Regions from separate parts of the Streptomyces sp. NBC_00090 genome, predicted to be linked through region 1. Evidence: riboswitches for the same ligand, from Rfam matches in the RefSeq annotation. Region 1 holds a riboswitch; the other holds the start of a gene.
What was found. Region 1 has a riboswitch for glycine ahead of gcvT (glycine cleavage system aminomethyltransferase GcvT). Riboswitches for the same ligand answer to the same signal wherever they lie in the genome.

Region 1 (7,649 bases):
GGGTCGAGCGCGTCACGCACGCCGTCGCCGAAGAGGTTGAACGCCAGAACGGTGATGAAGATCGCGAGGCCGGGGATCACCATGAAGAGAGGGTCCGCCTCGTAGGTGGTGATGGCCGTCGACAGCATCTGTCCCCAGGAAGCGGTGGGCGGCTTCACACCCGCGCCGAGGAAGCTGAGCGCCGCTTCGGTGAGGATGTTGGTGGGGATCATGAGGGTCGCGTAGACCGTGATCGGGGCGATCAGGTTGGGCAGCAGCTCGCGGCGGAGGATGTAGAGGCGACCGGCGCCGAGGCTCTGGGCGGCCTCGACGTACTCGCGGTTGCGCAGCGAGAGGGTCTGGCCGCGGACGATGCGGCCCACGTACGGCCAGCCGAAGAAGCCGATCACGACCACCAGGGCGGCGATACGGACGCCGGAGCCGTCGAGGCCGAGGAGTTCGTTCGGCAGGACGGAGACCAGGGCGATCGTGAAGAGCAGCTGCGGGAAGGCGAGCATCACGTCCATGACCCGGCTGAGCACCGCGTCGATCCAGCCGCCGAAGTAACCCGCGACGATGCCGAGGACGGTGCCGAGGACGACCGCGAAGACCGCCGCGAGGAAGGCGACGAGCAGCGAGATCCGGGCGCCGTAGACGATCCGGCTGAAGACGTCGCGCCCGTTGACGGGCTCGACGCCGAGGAGGAAGTCGGAGCTGACGCCGCCCCACGAGCCGATCGGGGTGCCGAAGAGCGGGTCGATCTGGTCCTCGTGGAACTCGTCCGGCGGGTGGCCGAGGAGTCCGACGATGACCGGGGCGAAGATCGCGACCAGGATGAGGAAGACGACGACGAAGGCGCCGGCGAGGGCGAGTTTGTCGCGCTTGAGGCGGGTCCAGGCGATCTGCCAGGGCGACCGCCCCTGGATCGCCTTGGCGGAGGTGTCGGGGGTGCCGGAGTTGTCCGGTGTGCCGGGAGCGTCGGGCGTGCCGACGACGGTGGCGGTCGACTCGCCCGCACTCGTCTCGTGCAGTGGTGCCGTCATCGTGGTGAGGACCCCTCTCGGCCGCCGGTAGCCGGCCCTTGCCCTGCCGCGGGTAGCGGCTCGGTGGAACAACCTGCTGGGCATCGGTTCGATAGGAGCCGAACGCCCGGTGTTCCGGGGAGTCTTCAATGCGTTCGCGATCACCCGCCAGCCCTGACGAGGAATGTTTGCTCAAACGTGATGCGGTGCTGCGACTTCCGTTATCCGGACGTCGTGATCACCTGAGCGGACCATCTCGGGTCCTCTTCCCCCCAATCGGACATGTAGCGCAACTAGGCGTTCGAGGTGCGGTATTGGGACGAACGACGGCCTCCGGAGAAGACTCCGGAGGCCGGTGGGAAGCAAGGGTGAAAGCGTGACGTCTCAGTATCCGGACGGGGTCGGCGGAGGGTAGCCGTACCCCGGAACGGCGGCGGATCCGCGTCCCGCGTGCGCCTCGCGGTCGTAGAAGGGGCGCGCGTTGGCACCCAGCCAGAGCGCCACCGGGTCGTACGCGTCGGAGAGCGCGACGGTCGAGACGGGCAGCCCGTCGGGCACGGCGGAGATCGACTGGCGCATCATCGCCCGGACCGTGTCGACGGCGGCCGCGGAGGTGTCGTACAGGTCGAGGCCGATGGCGAGGTACGGGGAGCCGAGCGCGGGCTGCACCCAGCCGCGGCGCAGCGACCGGACGGCCGACGTACGGTGCGCGTTCTGCGTGAGCAGGGCGTAGAACTGCGGGATCTCCAGCGCGGGCTCGCTGACGCGCAGGGGTCCCGCGGGCATCCGGTCGAGGCCGGTGGCGATGCGGCGCAGATCGGCCCAGGGGATGCCGACGCCGCCGCCGGGGGCGTGCGGATTCAGCCAGATGCCCCAGCGGTCGGGGTAGAGGGCGCGGGCCATCTCGCGGCCGGTGACGAGCTCGTGGGCGCGGTTCCAGCCGGAGGCGGCGAGCTCCTGGGCGGAGGTGACGCAGGGCGCGTAGCCGAAGCCGTCGACCTCCATGTTCCCGTACTGGGCGTCGGGCGAGCCGGGCGAGCCCTGCCAGAGCAGCATCCAGACCTCGCCGTCGGCCAGGGCGTGCAGCAGCCTCTCGTACGCGTCGTAGCGTCCGGGTGCCACCTGGCGCAGCATGTGCTCGACCTGTCCGGCCGCAGCGGTGCCTGACGCGCTCACCCTGGGTCCCACCCCTCTTCCGTTCACCACGTCTGTCCAGCTACCGATTCAGTTCCTTCAGCTTAGGGCCGCCTCGGCTCAGAGCCGCCGGACACCCCCGAGGTGGCCGCTCACCCGGCGGCACGCCGGTAGAAGGGGCGCACCCGCTCCTGCATCCAGTCGCCGACCGGGTCCTGTGCCATGTCGAGCAGGATGAGGTTGACCGGCCAGGCGACCTCGACCCGGCCGAGGGCGCGGCCGAGGGCGTCCAGGGGCGCGGTGCGGTCGGCGCCCTCCCAGTGGAGGAGCCGGACGCCGATGAAGAGGACCGGCTCGGTGCCCTCGACGCTCGCGAGCGCGCGGTGGGCGGTGGCGACCACGCCGGTGGCCTCGAACTCGGCGGAGGCGGCGGCGAGGAAGTCGACGGGGTCGTCCTGCCAGTCGGGCTCGAAGAGGCGGACCCGGCCGCCGCTGGCGGGGCCGTCGAGCGGGGTGCGGCCGGCGCGGCAGAGCTCGGCGACGGCGGGCGGGGGCAGCGGGAGGCCGACGGTGCCACCGGGGTTCACGGCGATGCCGAGCTGCGGGGGCAGCCCGCGGGCGAAGTCGCGGGCCGGGGCGACGGTGAAGGACATGTGGCCGCCGACACAGGCGAGGAGCTGCTCCTCGGAGCTGAAGACGGGGACGTAGGCCGCGCCGTCGATCTCCATGGTGGCGAGGTCCAGGTCGGGGCTGTCGGGGCCGCCGCCGTTGGGCAGGGGCACCCAGACCTGGCTGCGGCCCAGCACCTCGACCAGTCGGCCCCCGGCGGCGGGGTTGCCGAGCGAGGCGGCCAGCACCTCTTCGAGCTCATTGCCCGGCCACGTCACGTCCACGGTCCTCTTCCCCTTCTCGCGGGGGCGCGCCCTCCCGCACCACCCCGCAGCACCCTAACGCCGCCCTGACGCGGTCGTGGCCAAAAGCGGTGGGTACGAAAGTGGTACGGCTCTCAGGCCACCCCGCGGAATCCGATCCTCCGCAAGGCGTCCGCGGCGTCCCGGTCCAGGAGGGTCGCCGAGGCGCAGCCGGGCGGCAGGCTGCCGGACTCGGCGGTCCGCAGGAGCCGGCCGACGGCCCGCCGGTGCCGGGCGAAGGCGTACGCGGAGACCCCGCGGCCCCGGGCGCGCTGGCCGTCCCGCGCCGTGTCCGGGGCGACGTCGAGCAGGATCAGGTGCAGGGCTCCGCCGCGGCGTCTCGCCTCGCGGGCGAGCCAGCCGCGCACCCAGGACTGGGTGCCGCAGTCGTGCACGATCACGCTCGCCCCGGAGCGCAGGGCGCGGCGCAGTCCGGCGTAGTGCGCGAGCCGGACCAGGGGACGGTAGAGCGCGTACGGCAGGAGGCGCGGCATGCGGGCCTCCCAGTGCTCGCGGGCGTCCTGGGAGTCGATGCCCCGGCCGTCGGCGGCGCGCTTCATGAGGGTGGACTTGCCGCTTCCGGGCAGCCCGGAGACGACCACGAGGTCGCCGGCCGCGAAGGTGAGGGCACGGGGGCCCCGCCCGCCGCGCTCGCGCAGGTCCCGCAGGATCCGGCCGCGGCGGCGGGTCCGGGCGCGGGCGCGCTGGGACGGTATGCCGGTACCCGCCGCGTATGCACCGGTGTGCTGGATCCTCATCGCTGCTCCCCCTGCCGGGCCTCGGAAGACCCTTGCCCATAAAGTGTAAAGAAGCGGTAATGAGATACAAGTGATGTGCCACGCGGAGCACGCGTGCAATGATGTCCGCGCCAGGCGCGCACAGTCGCCACACAACCTCATACCGGCCGCTCGAATCCGCGCGGGAGAGTTCCGGACGCCCCGTGCGCCGGACGCCGAAGGAGCAAGACCCTCCCTTGAATCTCTCAGGCCCCGTACCGCGTGGATGAGGCAGATCTGAAAAGCGGGACACCCTGCCGTGTCCCCACCCAAGGTGCAAGCCGACCTCTCGGTGACGAGATGCTCTCGGTGAACCTCTCAGGTTCCATGACAGATGGGGAGGACGTCCTCGCCCGTCATGTGTTTCGTCACCGAACCGCCCTTGGGATCCGGGAGCCACCCCATGAGCACTGCCCCCCGTCTGACCGCCCTCGATGCGCTGCATCGTTCCCTGGGCGCGACCATGACCGACTTCGCGGGCTGGGACATGCCGCTGCGCTACGCCAGCGAGCGGGACGAGCACATCGCCGTCCGCACCAAGGCGGGCCTCTTCGACCTCTCCCACATGGGCGAGATCACCGTCACGGGTCCGCAGGCCGTCGAGCTCCTGGACCACGCCCTCGTCGGCAACATCTCCACGGTGGGCGTCGGCCGTGCCCGCTACACGATGATCTGCCAGGAGGACGGCGGCATCCTCGACGACCTGATCGTCTACCGCCTCGGCGAGACCGAGTACATGGTCGTGGCGAACGCCTCCAACGCCCAGATCGTCCTGGACGCGCTCGTGGCCCGCTCCGAAGGCTTCGACGCCGAGGTGCGCGACGACCGTGACGCGTACGCCCTGATCGCGGTCCAGGGCCCGGAGTCCCCCGGCATCCTGAAGTCGCTCACCGACGCCGACCTGGACGGCCTGAAGTACTACGCCGGTCTGCCCGGCACGGTCGCTGGCGTGCCCGCGCTGATCGCCCGTACCGGCTACACCGGCGAGGACGGCTTCGAGCTGTTCCTGAAGCCCGAGCACGCCGAGGGCGTCTGGAAGGCGCTGACCGAGGCGGGCGCCCCGGTCGGCCTGATCCCCTGCGGTCTGTCCTGCCGTGACACGCTCCGCCTGGAGGCGGGCATGCCGCTCTACGGCCACGAGCTGACGACCGCCCTCACCCCCTTCGACGCCGGTCTCGGCCGGGTCGTCAAGTTCGAGAAGACGACCAACGAGGGTCGCTTCGTCGGCCGTGAGGCGCTGGAGAAGGCCGCCGAGCGCGCCGAGACCGCCCCGCCGCGCAAGCTCGTCGGCCTGATCGCCGAGGGCCGCCGGGTCCCGCGCGCCGGCTTCTCCGTCGTCAAGGACGGCGAGGTCATCGGCGAGGTGACCTCCGGCGCCCCCTCCCCGACCCTCGGAAAGCCGATCGCGATCGCGTACGTGGACGCGGCGCACGCCGCGCCCGGCACTCAGGGTGTAGGTGTGGACATCCGCGGCACCCACGAGCCCTACGAGGTCGTGGCGCTGCCGTTCTACAAGCGCCAGAAGTGACGCAGTCGTCTCACCCCGGGTCTCACCTCGCGAGACCACCGTTCATCAGTACTCCCCCGATCCAGGAGAATCAGGTCATGAGCAACCCCCAGCAGCTGCGCTACACCAAGGAGCACGAGTGGCTGTCGGCCGCCGAGGAAGGCGTCGCGACGGTCGGCATCACGGAGTTCGCGGCCAACGCGCTCGGTGACGTCGTCTACGCCCAGCTCCCCGAGGTCGGCTCGACCGTCACCGCGGGCGAGACCTGTGGCGAGCTGGAGTCGACGAAGTCCGTGAGCGACCTGTACTCCCCCGTCTCGGGTGAGGTCGTCGCCGCCAACCAGGACGTGGTGGACGACCCGTCGCTGGTGAACACGGCTCCGTTCGAGGGTGGCTGGCTGTTCAAGGTACGCGTCGCGGGCGAGCCGGACGAGCTGCTCACCGCCGACGAGTACACCGCGTTCTCCGCCGGGAACTGAGACCGGACCCGAGACCCCCTAGGGATCGATTCATGTCGCTTCTGAACACTCCCCTCCACGAGCTGGACCCGGACGTCGCCGCCGCCGTCGACGCCGAGCTCCTCCGTCAGCAGTCCACCCTCGAGATGATCGCCTCGGAGAACTTCGCTCCGGTCGCGGTCATGGAGGCCCAGGGCTCCGTCCTCACCAACAAGTACGCCGAGGGCTACCCGGGCCGCCGCTACTACGGCGGCTGCGAGCACGTCGACGTGGCCGAGCAGATCGCGATCGACCGGATCAAGGACCTGTTCGGCGCCGAGTACGCCAACGTCCAGCCGCACTCCGGCGCCTCCGCGAACCAGGCCGCCCTCTTCGCGATCGCCCAGCCCGGCGACACGATCCTGGGTCTGGACCTGGCGCACGGCGGCCACCTCACCCACGGCATGCGCCTGAACTTCTCCGGCAAGCAGTTCAACGTGGTCGCGTACCACGTGGACGAGGCCGGTCTGGTGGACATGGCCGAGGTCGAGCGCCTCGCCAAGGAGCACCGCCCGAAGGTGATCATCGCGGGCTGGTCCGCCTACCCGCGCCAGCTGGACTTCGCGGAGTTCCGCCGGATCGCCGACGAGGTCGAGGCCTACCTGTGGGTCGACATGGCCCACTTCGCGGGCCTGGTCGCCGCCGGTCTGCACCCGAACCCGGTCCCGTACGCGGACGTGGTGACCTCCACCACGCACAAGACGCTCGGCGGCCCCCGCGGCGGCATCATCCTCGCGAAGAAGGAGTTCGCGAAGAAGCTGAACTCCTCGGTCTTCCCCGGTTTCCAGGGTGGCCCGCTGGAGCACGTGATCGCGGCCAAGGCCGTCTCCTTCAAGGTCGCGGCCTCGGAGGAGTTCAAGGAGCGCCAGCAGCGCACCCTGGACGGCGCCCGCCTCCTCGCCGAGCGTCTGGTCCGGGACGACGTCACCGCGCACGGTGTCTCGGTCCTGTCCGGCGGTACGGACGTGCACCTGGTCCTGGTCGACCTGCGCGACTCGGAGCTCGACGGCCAGCAGGCCGAGGACCGTCTCCACGAGGTCGGCATCACGGTCAACCGGAACGCCGTTCCGAACGACCCGCGTCCGCCGATGGTCACCTCGGGTCTGCGCATCGGTACGCCGGCGCTCGCGACCCGCGGCTTCGGGACCGAGGACTTCACCGAGGTCGCCGACATCATCGCGGAGACCCTGAAGCCGGGCTTCGACGCGGAGAAGGCCGAGGCCCTCAAGGCCCGGGTGACCGCGCTGGCCGACAAGCACCCGCTGTACCCCGGCCTGAAGTAATTTCGTACGATTTAGTTCCGACTTCGTTCGTACGATACTTCCGGGGCACCGCGCACACTGGACAGTGAGCGCGGTGCCCCACCCCATGTCGTCGCGCCGTCACGCACGCACGACCGCACGCTTTTCTGCACGCTTCTCTGCACCACCCCGGCAGACAACGGCGTCTAGCCCCCCACAAGGAGTCCTTCCGTGGCCATCTCGGTCTTCGACCTGTTCTCGATCGGCATCGGCCCGTCGAGCTCCCACACGGTGGGCCCCATGCGCGCGGCCCGGATGTTCGCCCGCCGGCTCAAGAACGAGGGCCTGCTCGCCCACACCGCGTCGATACGGGCGGAGCTGTACGGCTCGCTCGGCGCGACCGGCCACGGCCACGGCACCCCCAAGGCGGTCCTCCTCGGCCTGGAGGGCAGCTCGCCCCGCACGGTGAACGTCGAGACGGCGGACGACGAGGTCGAGCGGATCAAGTCGAGCGGCCGGATCAACCTCCTCGGCGCGCACGAGATCCCCTTCGACTTCGACGCCGACCTGATCCTGCACCGC
Region 2 (7,649 bases), 4.7 Mb from region 1:
TGTTTGCGAAGTTGTTCGGCAAGAGCGCACGCGAGGATGGCGGCAACGCCCGGCACCGCGCGCCGCGCCATGCCCAGAGTGAGGAGCAGGGCGGCGAGCGCCCGCTCTTCCGCGATGAGGTCGGCGGTCAGGGTGGTGACATTTCGGGCACTCAGGGCGCGTCTTCTGTTGACCCGGCCGGGGCCGCCCGCATAGGTTTCGGAGAACCATCAACCTCAAGTACGGGTGGAGGGTTTACCCCCGACCCGTATGCGACACAGACCTCCGCGGGGATGCCGCGGCAGGAGGATGCGTCCATGCCGGTGTGTACGAGGTGCGGTCACCGCAACGCGGCCGACAGCCGCTTCTGCTCCCACTGCGGTACGCCGCTGCGGGGCGGGGTCGCCGCCGAGCGCGCGTCCGAGACGACGTCGACGATCTCCATCTCGGGGCTCGAGGCGTACGACGCGGAGATCACCGGCCAGAACGCCATTCCGTCGCTGTCTCCGGAGGCGCTCGCCGCCGTGGAGGCGCTGCCTCTCGGTTCCGCGCTCCTCGTGGTGCGCCGGGGCCCGAACTCGGGCAGCCGCTTCCTGCTGGACGGCGAGCTGACGACGGCCGGCCGTCACCCGCAGAGCGACATCTTCCTGGACGACTTCACCGTCTCCCGGCGGCATGTCGAGTTCCGGCGGGCGCAGGACGGCAGCTTCACCGTTGCCGATGTCGGCAGCCTCAACGGCACGTACGTCAACCGTGAGCCGATCGACTCGGTCGTTCTGTCCAACGGCGACGAGGTGCAGATCGGCAAGTACCGGCTGGTCTTCTACTCGAGCCAGCGGGGCGTGTGACGCCTCGGAGAAGCCTTCAGGGAAGGTCCATGCTGCGAACACCGACGGGCGGTGCCGGATCCGGCACCGCCACCGCGGGCGACCGGCTGGTCAGCATCGGCACGGTGCTGAACCAGCTACGCGACGAATTTCCCGAAGTGACGATCTCCAAGATCCGGTTCCTGGAGGCCGAAGGGCTCGTCGAGCCCCGACGGACGGCGTCCGGGTACCGGAAGTTCAGCCCGCAGGACGTGGAGCGGCTCGCTCAGATCCTGCGGATGCAGCGGGACCACTACCTTCCGCTGAAGGTCATCCGTGAGCACCTCGACGCCCTCGCCCGGGGGGAGCAGATCAAGCTCCCGGCGCCCGGGCGCCGGGGAGAGCTGCTCGAAGGGCCCTGGGAACAGGACGGGGAGCGACCCACCGCCGTGCGGATCGGCCGGGCCGAGCTGCTCGCCGCCGCCGAGGTGACCGAGGCCGAGCTCACCGAGTGGGAGGCCTACGGTCTCCTCGCCGAGCTGCCGGGCGGTGGCTACGAGGCGGAGGCCGTCACCGTCGCCAGACTTGTCGCGGATCTGGGGAGATTCGGTCTGGAACCGCGGCATCTGCGGGGCGTCAAGGCGGCCGCGGACCGTGAGGCCGGACTGGTCGAGCAGGTGGTCGCGCCGCTGCGCCGGCACCGTAATCCGCAGACCAGAGCGCATGCGGAGGCCACCGCGAAGGAGCTCGCCGAACTCTCGGTGAGGCTGCACGCCGCCTTCGTACAGACCGCTCTGGGCATCCGGCTCCCGTGATCTTGGACGGGCCCCGACTATCCAAACCGGTCGGGCACGTCCTAGGGTTGCTGTGTGAACGAGCTCGACGTTGTGGGTGTCCGGGTGGAAATGCCCTCCAACCAGCCGATCGTGCTCCTGCGGGAAGTGGGAGGCGATCGGTACCTCCCCATCTGGATCGGACCGGGGGAGGCGACCGCGATCGCCTTCGCCCAGCAGGGGATGGCGCCTCCGCGGCCGCTGACGCACGACCTGTTCAAGGACGTGCTGGAGGCCGTGGGACAGGAGCTCACCGAGGTCCGCATCACGGATCTACGTGACGGGGTCTTCTACGCCGAGCTGGTCTTCGCCAGCGGCGTCGAGGTGAGCGCCCGGCCGTCCGACGCGATAGCACTGGCCCTGCGTACCGGAACGCCGATCTACGGCAGTGACGGTGTGCTGGACGACGCCGGCATCGCGATTCCGGACGAGCAGGAGGACGAGGTGGAGAAGTTCCGCGAGTTTCTCGACCAGATCTCACCGGAGGACTTCGGGACCAACAGTCAGTGAGACGCGGCCGAGGCCGCTCGCGAGGCCTGCCGTGCGGGCCGTTCGCGGGGTGCTGTCAGAGCATTCGAGTAGCCTTTCCCCGAAGAGAGATACGGGAAACCACTCTCAGGGTGATTATCACTCGGCGTGCCGAGTGTGGCGATCGTTGACGCACCCCGAGTGACTGCCTACCTTCGTGTGGGCAGGTCAAGGACGGAGGGTCGGCGTGATGAGCAGCGCGGACGGTACGGCAGGGAGCTCGCTCGGACGCGTGTCCGGGGAGACCGGTCCGTATCCGCTTCACGGCAGTGTGGGCGACTTCGGTACGGACGCGAGTGCGGGCCCGGCGGGTGAGGTGGTCGGCTACCGCGGCCCCACGGCCTGCGCGGCCGCCGGCATCACCTATCGCCAGCTGGACTACTGGGCGCGCACCGGGCTCGTGGAGCCGAGTGTGCGGCCCGCGTACGGTTCGGGGACCCAGCGGCTCTACAGCTTCCGCGACGTCGTCGTACTGAAGATCGTCAAGCGCTTCCTCGACACAGGGGTGGCCCTGCAGAACATCCGGGCGGCGGTGCAGCACCTGCGCGCCCGCGGTTTCCGCGATCTGGAGCGGATGACGCTCATGAGCGACGGGGCCACGGTGTACGAGTGCTCCTCACCCGACGAGGTCGTCGACCTGCTCCAGGGCGGTCAGGGAATCTTCGGCATCGCCGTCGGGGTCGTCTGGCGGGACGTGGAGGCGGCGCTCTCGCAGCTGCACGGGGAGCGGGTCGACACGGGCGAGACGCTCGTGGGGAACAACCCGGGGGACGAGCTGGCCAGGCGGCGGCGGGACAAGGCTGTCTGAGGGGCTGAGGGGCTGAGGGGCTGAGGGGCTGAGGGGTTGCGGGCTGAGAGGCTGCGGCGGCCTAGGGGGCCTGTGGTGTCTGTGGAGCTGTGGCGGCCTTGAGAGGGCTTGAGGTGGCCCTGTCGACCCTTGTGGCGACTTGAGGGCTGGGGGCCCGTGCTACGCCGCCCTTTGGGGCCCTGGAGGTCTCCTGGGGTGGCTGAGGCTCTTCATCGGAGGGCCGAGATCCCGTGGGCGTCGCGGTGGCGCTGTCGCCCCGTTGTCAGTGGCATGGGGCAGCATCGGAAGTGTGAGAGCCGCGCCGACGATCCTGCATCTCGACATGGATGCGTTCTTCGCCGCCGCCGAGCAGGCGGCGAAACCCAGCCTGCGCGGAAAGCCCGTCGTCGTGGGCGGCCTCGGGCCGCGCGGAGTCGTCGCCACCGCCTCGTACGAGGCGCGGCGGTTCGGGGTCCACTCGGCCATGCCGATGGGCCAGGCGCGGCGGCTCGCTCCGAACGCCGCCTACCTCGTCCCGCGCTTCGCCTTCTACCGGTCGATCAGCGAGCAGGTCATGGAACTGCTCGGGCGGCTCTCGCCGCTCGTGGAGCCGCTCAGCCTCGACGAGGCCTTCGTGGACCTGGAGGCCGGGGGCGTCGCCGACGACAGCGTGAGCGCGCGGACCGTCGGGGAGCGGCTGCGGGCCGACATCCTGGCGACTACGGGGCTGACGGGGTCGGTGGGGCTCGCGGGGTCGAAGATGATCGCGAAGATCGCCTCCGAGGAGGCCAAGCCGGACGGGCTCGTGCTCATCGAGCCCGGGACCGAGCGGGAGCTGCTCGGGCCGCGCTCGGTGCGGATCCTGCCCGGGGTGGGGCCCGCGACCGGGGAGCACCTGCGGCGGGCCGGGATGACCACCGTGACCGACCTCGCCGAGGCGGGCGAGGACGAGCTCGTACGGCTCCTGGGGCGGGCGCACGGGGCCTCGCTGTACCGGATGGCCCGGGGGTACGACGACCGGCTCGTGGTGGCCGAGCGCGACGCCAAATCGGTGTCGGTCGAGGACACCTTCGACGTGGACCTGCACGACCGGGTGCGGATCCGGACCGAGGTGGAGCGGCTCGCGGAGCGGTGCGTGGCACGACTGCGGGCTTCGGAGCACTCGGGGCGGACCATCGTCCTCAAGGTGCGGCGGTACGACTTCTCGACGCTGACCCGCTCCGAAACCCTGCGGGGGCCGACGGACGACCCCATGGTGGTGCGGGAGGCCGCTGGGCGGCTCCTCGAGGCGGTCGACACGACCGGGGGTGTGCGGCTGCTCGGGGTGGGTGTGAGCGGGCTCGCCGACTACACGCAGGAGGATCTGTTCGCCCAGGCCGAGGAGGGGCGGGCGTCGGCGGCGGAGGCCGAGGCCGAGGCCGAGGGTGGCGTCGTGGCCGGGGCCGCTGGGGCTGTCGGCGGTGGCGTGGGCGCCTCGGGCGCTTCGGCGGGCGAGGCCGGGCCTGCCGCGCCCGTCGAGCGGCGCTGGGCGCCCGGGCACGACGTGCGGCACGCGGTGCACGGGGCGGGGTGGGTGCAGGGGAGCGGGGTCGGGCGGGTCACGGTGCGGTTCGAGGAGCCGTGGTCGGCGCCGGGGCGGGTGCGGACGTTCTCGGTGGACGATCCGGAGCTGGAGCCGGCCGAGCCGTTGCCGCTGGTGCGGGGTGAGTGTCCGGCAGGGGCGTGAGGCCGTGTGGGGCGGTGGCCGGGGCCGGTGACTGGGTGCGGGTCGGGTGGGAACCCCAGCCCGGCCTTGCGGCCGGGCTGGGGTTCCCACCCGCACCACCCGTGCTGCCGAGCACACAGAGGTGCGGGTCTTCCCGTCGGGGCGCGGCGCCGTCGGCGACTGCGGCGAGCGTGGTGTGCCCGGGCTCGCGGCCGGCCGCCGCCTGCCGGCGAGCCCCTCCGCGCGGGTCTTCCCGGCCGGGCGCGGTGTGCCCGGGGTTCGCGGCCGACCGCCTGTCGGCGAGCCTGCTCGGAGGGGGATTCCACGCCTGTGCGGGCACTAGGTCCTCCGGTGGGTTGGCGTCCCGCTGTGGGACGCCCCCTCTGTGGGCTGATCCCTCCGGCGGGTCGCGTTCGTCCTGGGCTGGGCCCTTCGTCCGGTGGGCTGGTGTTCTCCCGTGCCCGTGAGGTGGCGTTCGGCGGGTCAGGGGCCGTCCTGGCCTGCCAGGCGGCCGAAGTCCTTGTCCTGGGTGTCCTGGGTGTCCTGGGGCGGGGGTGGGAGGGTGAGGTTGTAGTGGCGGTAGAGCTGGAGTTCCTGCTCGGGGGAGAGGTGGCGGCCCACGCCGAAGTCGGGGGCGTCCTTGATGAGTGCGCGTTCGAACGGGATGTGGAGGCCGTCGTCGAGAAGGTCGCTCGGCTCCAGGGGGACGAAGGCGTCCCGGCTGAACAGGCCGGTGCGGACCGCCGCCCATTCCGGGATGCCGGTCGCGTCGTCCAGGTACACCTCGTCCACGGTTCCGATCTTGCGTCCGTTCCGGTCGTACGCCTTGCGGCCGATCAGGCTGCGCGGATCGATATCGGTCTGCACGGTCCCTCCAACTGGTCGCAACTGCTCTACACCCCTACGAAAGTGCACAACTGGGATGTCGGCCACTTGAGCGATGGGAGCCGCAACCTCGCTGGTAGGCTGGCTGTGGCTGTCGACCCTGTGCGGGAGAGTCCCCCGGAGAAACCTTCCGGAGGGCGCCGAAGGAGCAAATCCTCCCCGGAATCTCTCAGGCCCCTGTACCGCGCGGACGAGGTCACTCTGGAAAGCAGAGCGGTGTCCACGGCATGCGCTCTCACCGACGGTGAAAGCCGGCGTGCCGCGAGGCGTGCCGGTGAAACTCTCAGGTTGAGATGACAGAGGGGGAGGCCGTCCGGGTACCCGCGCCGTGGTGCCCCTCGCAGGTCGTGACGACCAGGAGGCCTCCGTACATGACCGCCAATCGCATTCCGCTCTCCGAGCTCGAGCAGGGCATCCCGTTCGAGCAGCGGCACATCGGGCCCGACGCCGAGGCGCGGGCCAAGATGCTCGCCCAGGTCGGTTACGGCTCTCTCGACGAGCTCACCGCCGCCGCGGTGCCGGACGTGATCAAGAACGCCGAGGCGCTGGCCCTGCCGGCCGCGCGCACCGAGGCCGAGGTGCTCGCCGAGCTGCGCACGCTCGCCGACCGCAACCAGGTCCTCGCCCCGATGATCGGCCTCGGCTACTACGGCACCTTCACTCCGCCGGTGATCCTGCGGAACGTGATGGAGAACCCCGCGTGGTACACGGCCTACACGCCGTACCAGCCGGAGATCTCGCAGGGCCGCCTTGAGGCGCTGCTCAACTTCCAGACCATGGTCGCCGACCTCACCGGTCTGCCGACCTCGGGCGCCTCCCTCCTCGACGAGGGCACCGCCGCCGCCGAGGCCATGTCCCTGTCCCGGCGCGTGGGCAAGGTCAAGAACGGTGTCTTCCTCGTCGACGCCGACGCCCTGCCGCAGACGATCGCCGTCATCGAGACCCGCGCCGAGCCGACCGGTGTCGAGGTCGTCGTCGCCGATCTGAGCGAGGGCATCCCGGCCGAGATCGCCGAGCGCGGTGTCTTCGGTGTGCTGCTGCAGTACCCGGGTGCCTCCGGCGCCGTGCGGGACATCAAGGCCACCGTCGACCAGGCCCACGAGCTCGGCGCGATCGTCACCGTCGCCGCCGACCTGCTCGCGCTGACCCTGCTCACCTCGCCCGGCGAGCTGGGCGCGGACATCGCCGTGGGCACGACGCAGCGGTTCGGCGTCCCCATGGGCTTCGGCGGTCCGCACGCCGGTTACATGGCCGTTCAGGACAAGCACGCCCGCTCCCTGCCCGGTCGTCTGGTGGGTGTGTCCGTCGACGCCGACGGCAACCGCGCGTACCGCCTGGCCCTGCAGACCCGCGAGCAGCACATCCGCCGCGAGAAGGCCACCAGCAACATCTGCACGGCTCAGGTGCTGCTCGCCGTCATGGCCGGCATGTACGCCGTCTACCACGGGCCGGACGGGCTGAAGGGGATCGCGCAGCGGACCCACCGGTACGCCTCGATCCTCGCCGCGGGCCTCACCGCCGGTGGCGTCGAGGTCGTGCACGGCTCGTACTTCGACACCCTGACCGTCCGGGTGCCCGGTCGCGCCGACTCGGTCGTGGCCGCGGCCCGCGAGGCCGGGGTGAACCTCTACCGCGTCGACGCCGATCTCGTCTCGATCTCCTGTGACGAGACCACCGGGCGCGAGCAGCTCGCCGCCGTGTGGGGCGCCTTCGGTGTCGACGGCGACATCGAGGCCCTGGACGCGGTCGTCGAGGACACGCTCCCCGCCGCGCTGCTGCGCTCCGACGCGTACCTGACCCACCCGGTCTTCCAGGCGCACCGCTCCGAGACCTCGATGCTGCGGTACCTGCGCCGGCTCGCCGACCGCGACTACGCGCTCGACCGCGGCATGATCCCGCTCGGCTCCTGCACGATGAAGCTGAACGCGACGACCGAGATGGAGCCGGTGACCTGGCCCGAGTTCGGCCAGATCCACCCCTTCGCCCCGATCGAGCAGGCGCAGGGCTACCTCACGCTCATCACCGAGCTGGAGGAGCGCCTCGCCGAGGTCACCGGATACGACAAGGTGTCGATCCAGCCGAACGCCGGTTCGCAGGGCGAGCTGGCCGGTCTGCTGGCCGTCCGC

Region 2: it holds a riboswitch for glycine, as region 1 does, so the genes downstream of both, gcvP (aminomethyl-transferring glycine dehydrogenase) here and gcvT (glycine cleavage system aminomethyltransferase GcvT) in region 1, are expected to answer to the same signal.

What each region holds. Positions count from the first base shown of each region.
Region 1 is NZ_CP108224.1:6,160,756-6,168,404, reverse strand. Features, by position in the region: gene OG361_RS27805 (ABC transporter permease) at 1-1,022, opposite strand, end outside; gene OG361_RS27800 (enhanced serine sensitivity protein SseB C-terminal domain-containing protein) at 1,386-2,177, opposite strand; gene OG361_RS27795 (enhanced serine sensitivity protein SseB) at 2,288-3,028, opposite strand; gene OG361_RS27790 (AAA family ATPase) at 3,142-3,804, opposite strand; glycine riboswitch at 3,956-4,053, shown strand; gene gcvT (glycine cleavage system aminomethyltransferase GcvT) at 4,226-5,350, shown strand; gene gcvH (glycine cleavage system protein GcvH) at 5,428-5,808, shown strand; gene glyA (serine hydroxymethyltransferase) at 5,841-7,109, shown strand; gene OG361_RS27770 (L-serine ammonia-lyase) at 7,299-7,649, shown strand, end outside.
Region 2 is NZ_CP108224.1:1,499,143-1,506,791, reverse strand. Features, by position in the region: gene OG361_RS06515 (FHA domain-containing protein) at 1-827, shown strand, start outside; gene OG361_RS06510 (MerR family transcriptional regulator) at 857-1,600, shown strand; gene OG361_RS06505 (bifunctional nuclease family protein) at 1,655-2,128, shown strand; gene OG361_RS06500 (MerR family transcriptional regulator) at 2,337-2,954, shown strand; gene OG361_RS06495 (DNA polymerase IV) at 3,244-4,659, shown strand; gene OG361_RS06490 (PRC-barrel domain-containing protein) at 5,122-5,505, opposite strand; glycine riboswitch at 5,619-5,718, shown strand; gene gcvP (aminomethyl-transferring glycine dehydrogenase) at 5,895-7,649, shown strand, end outside.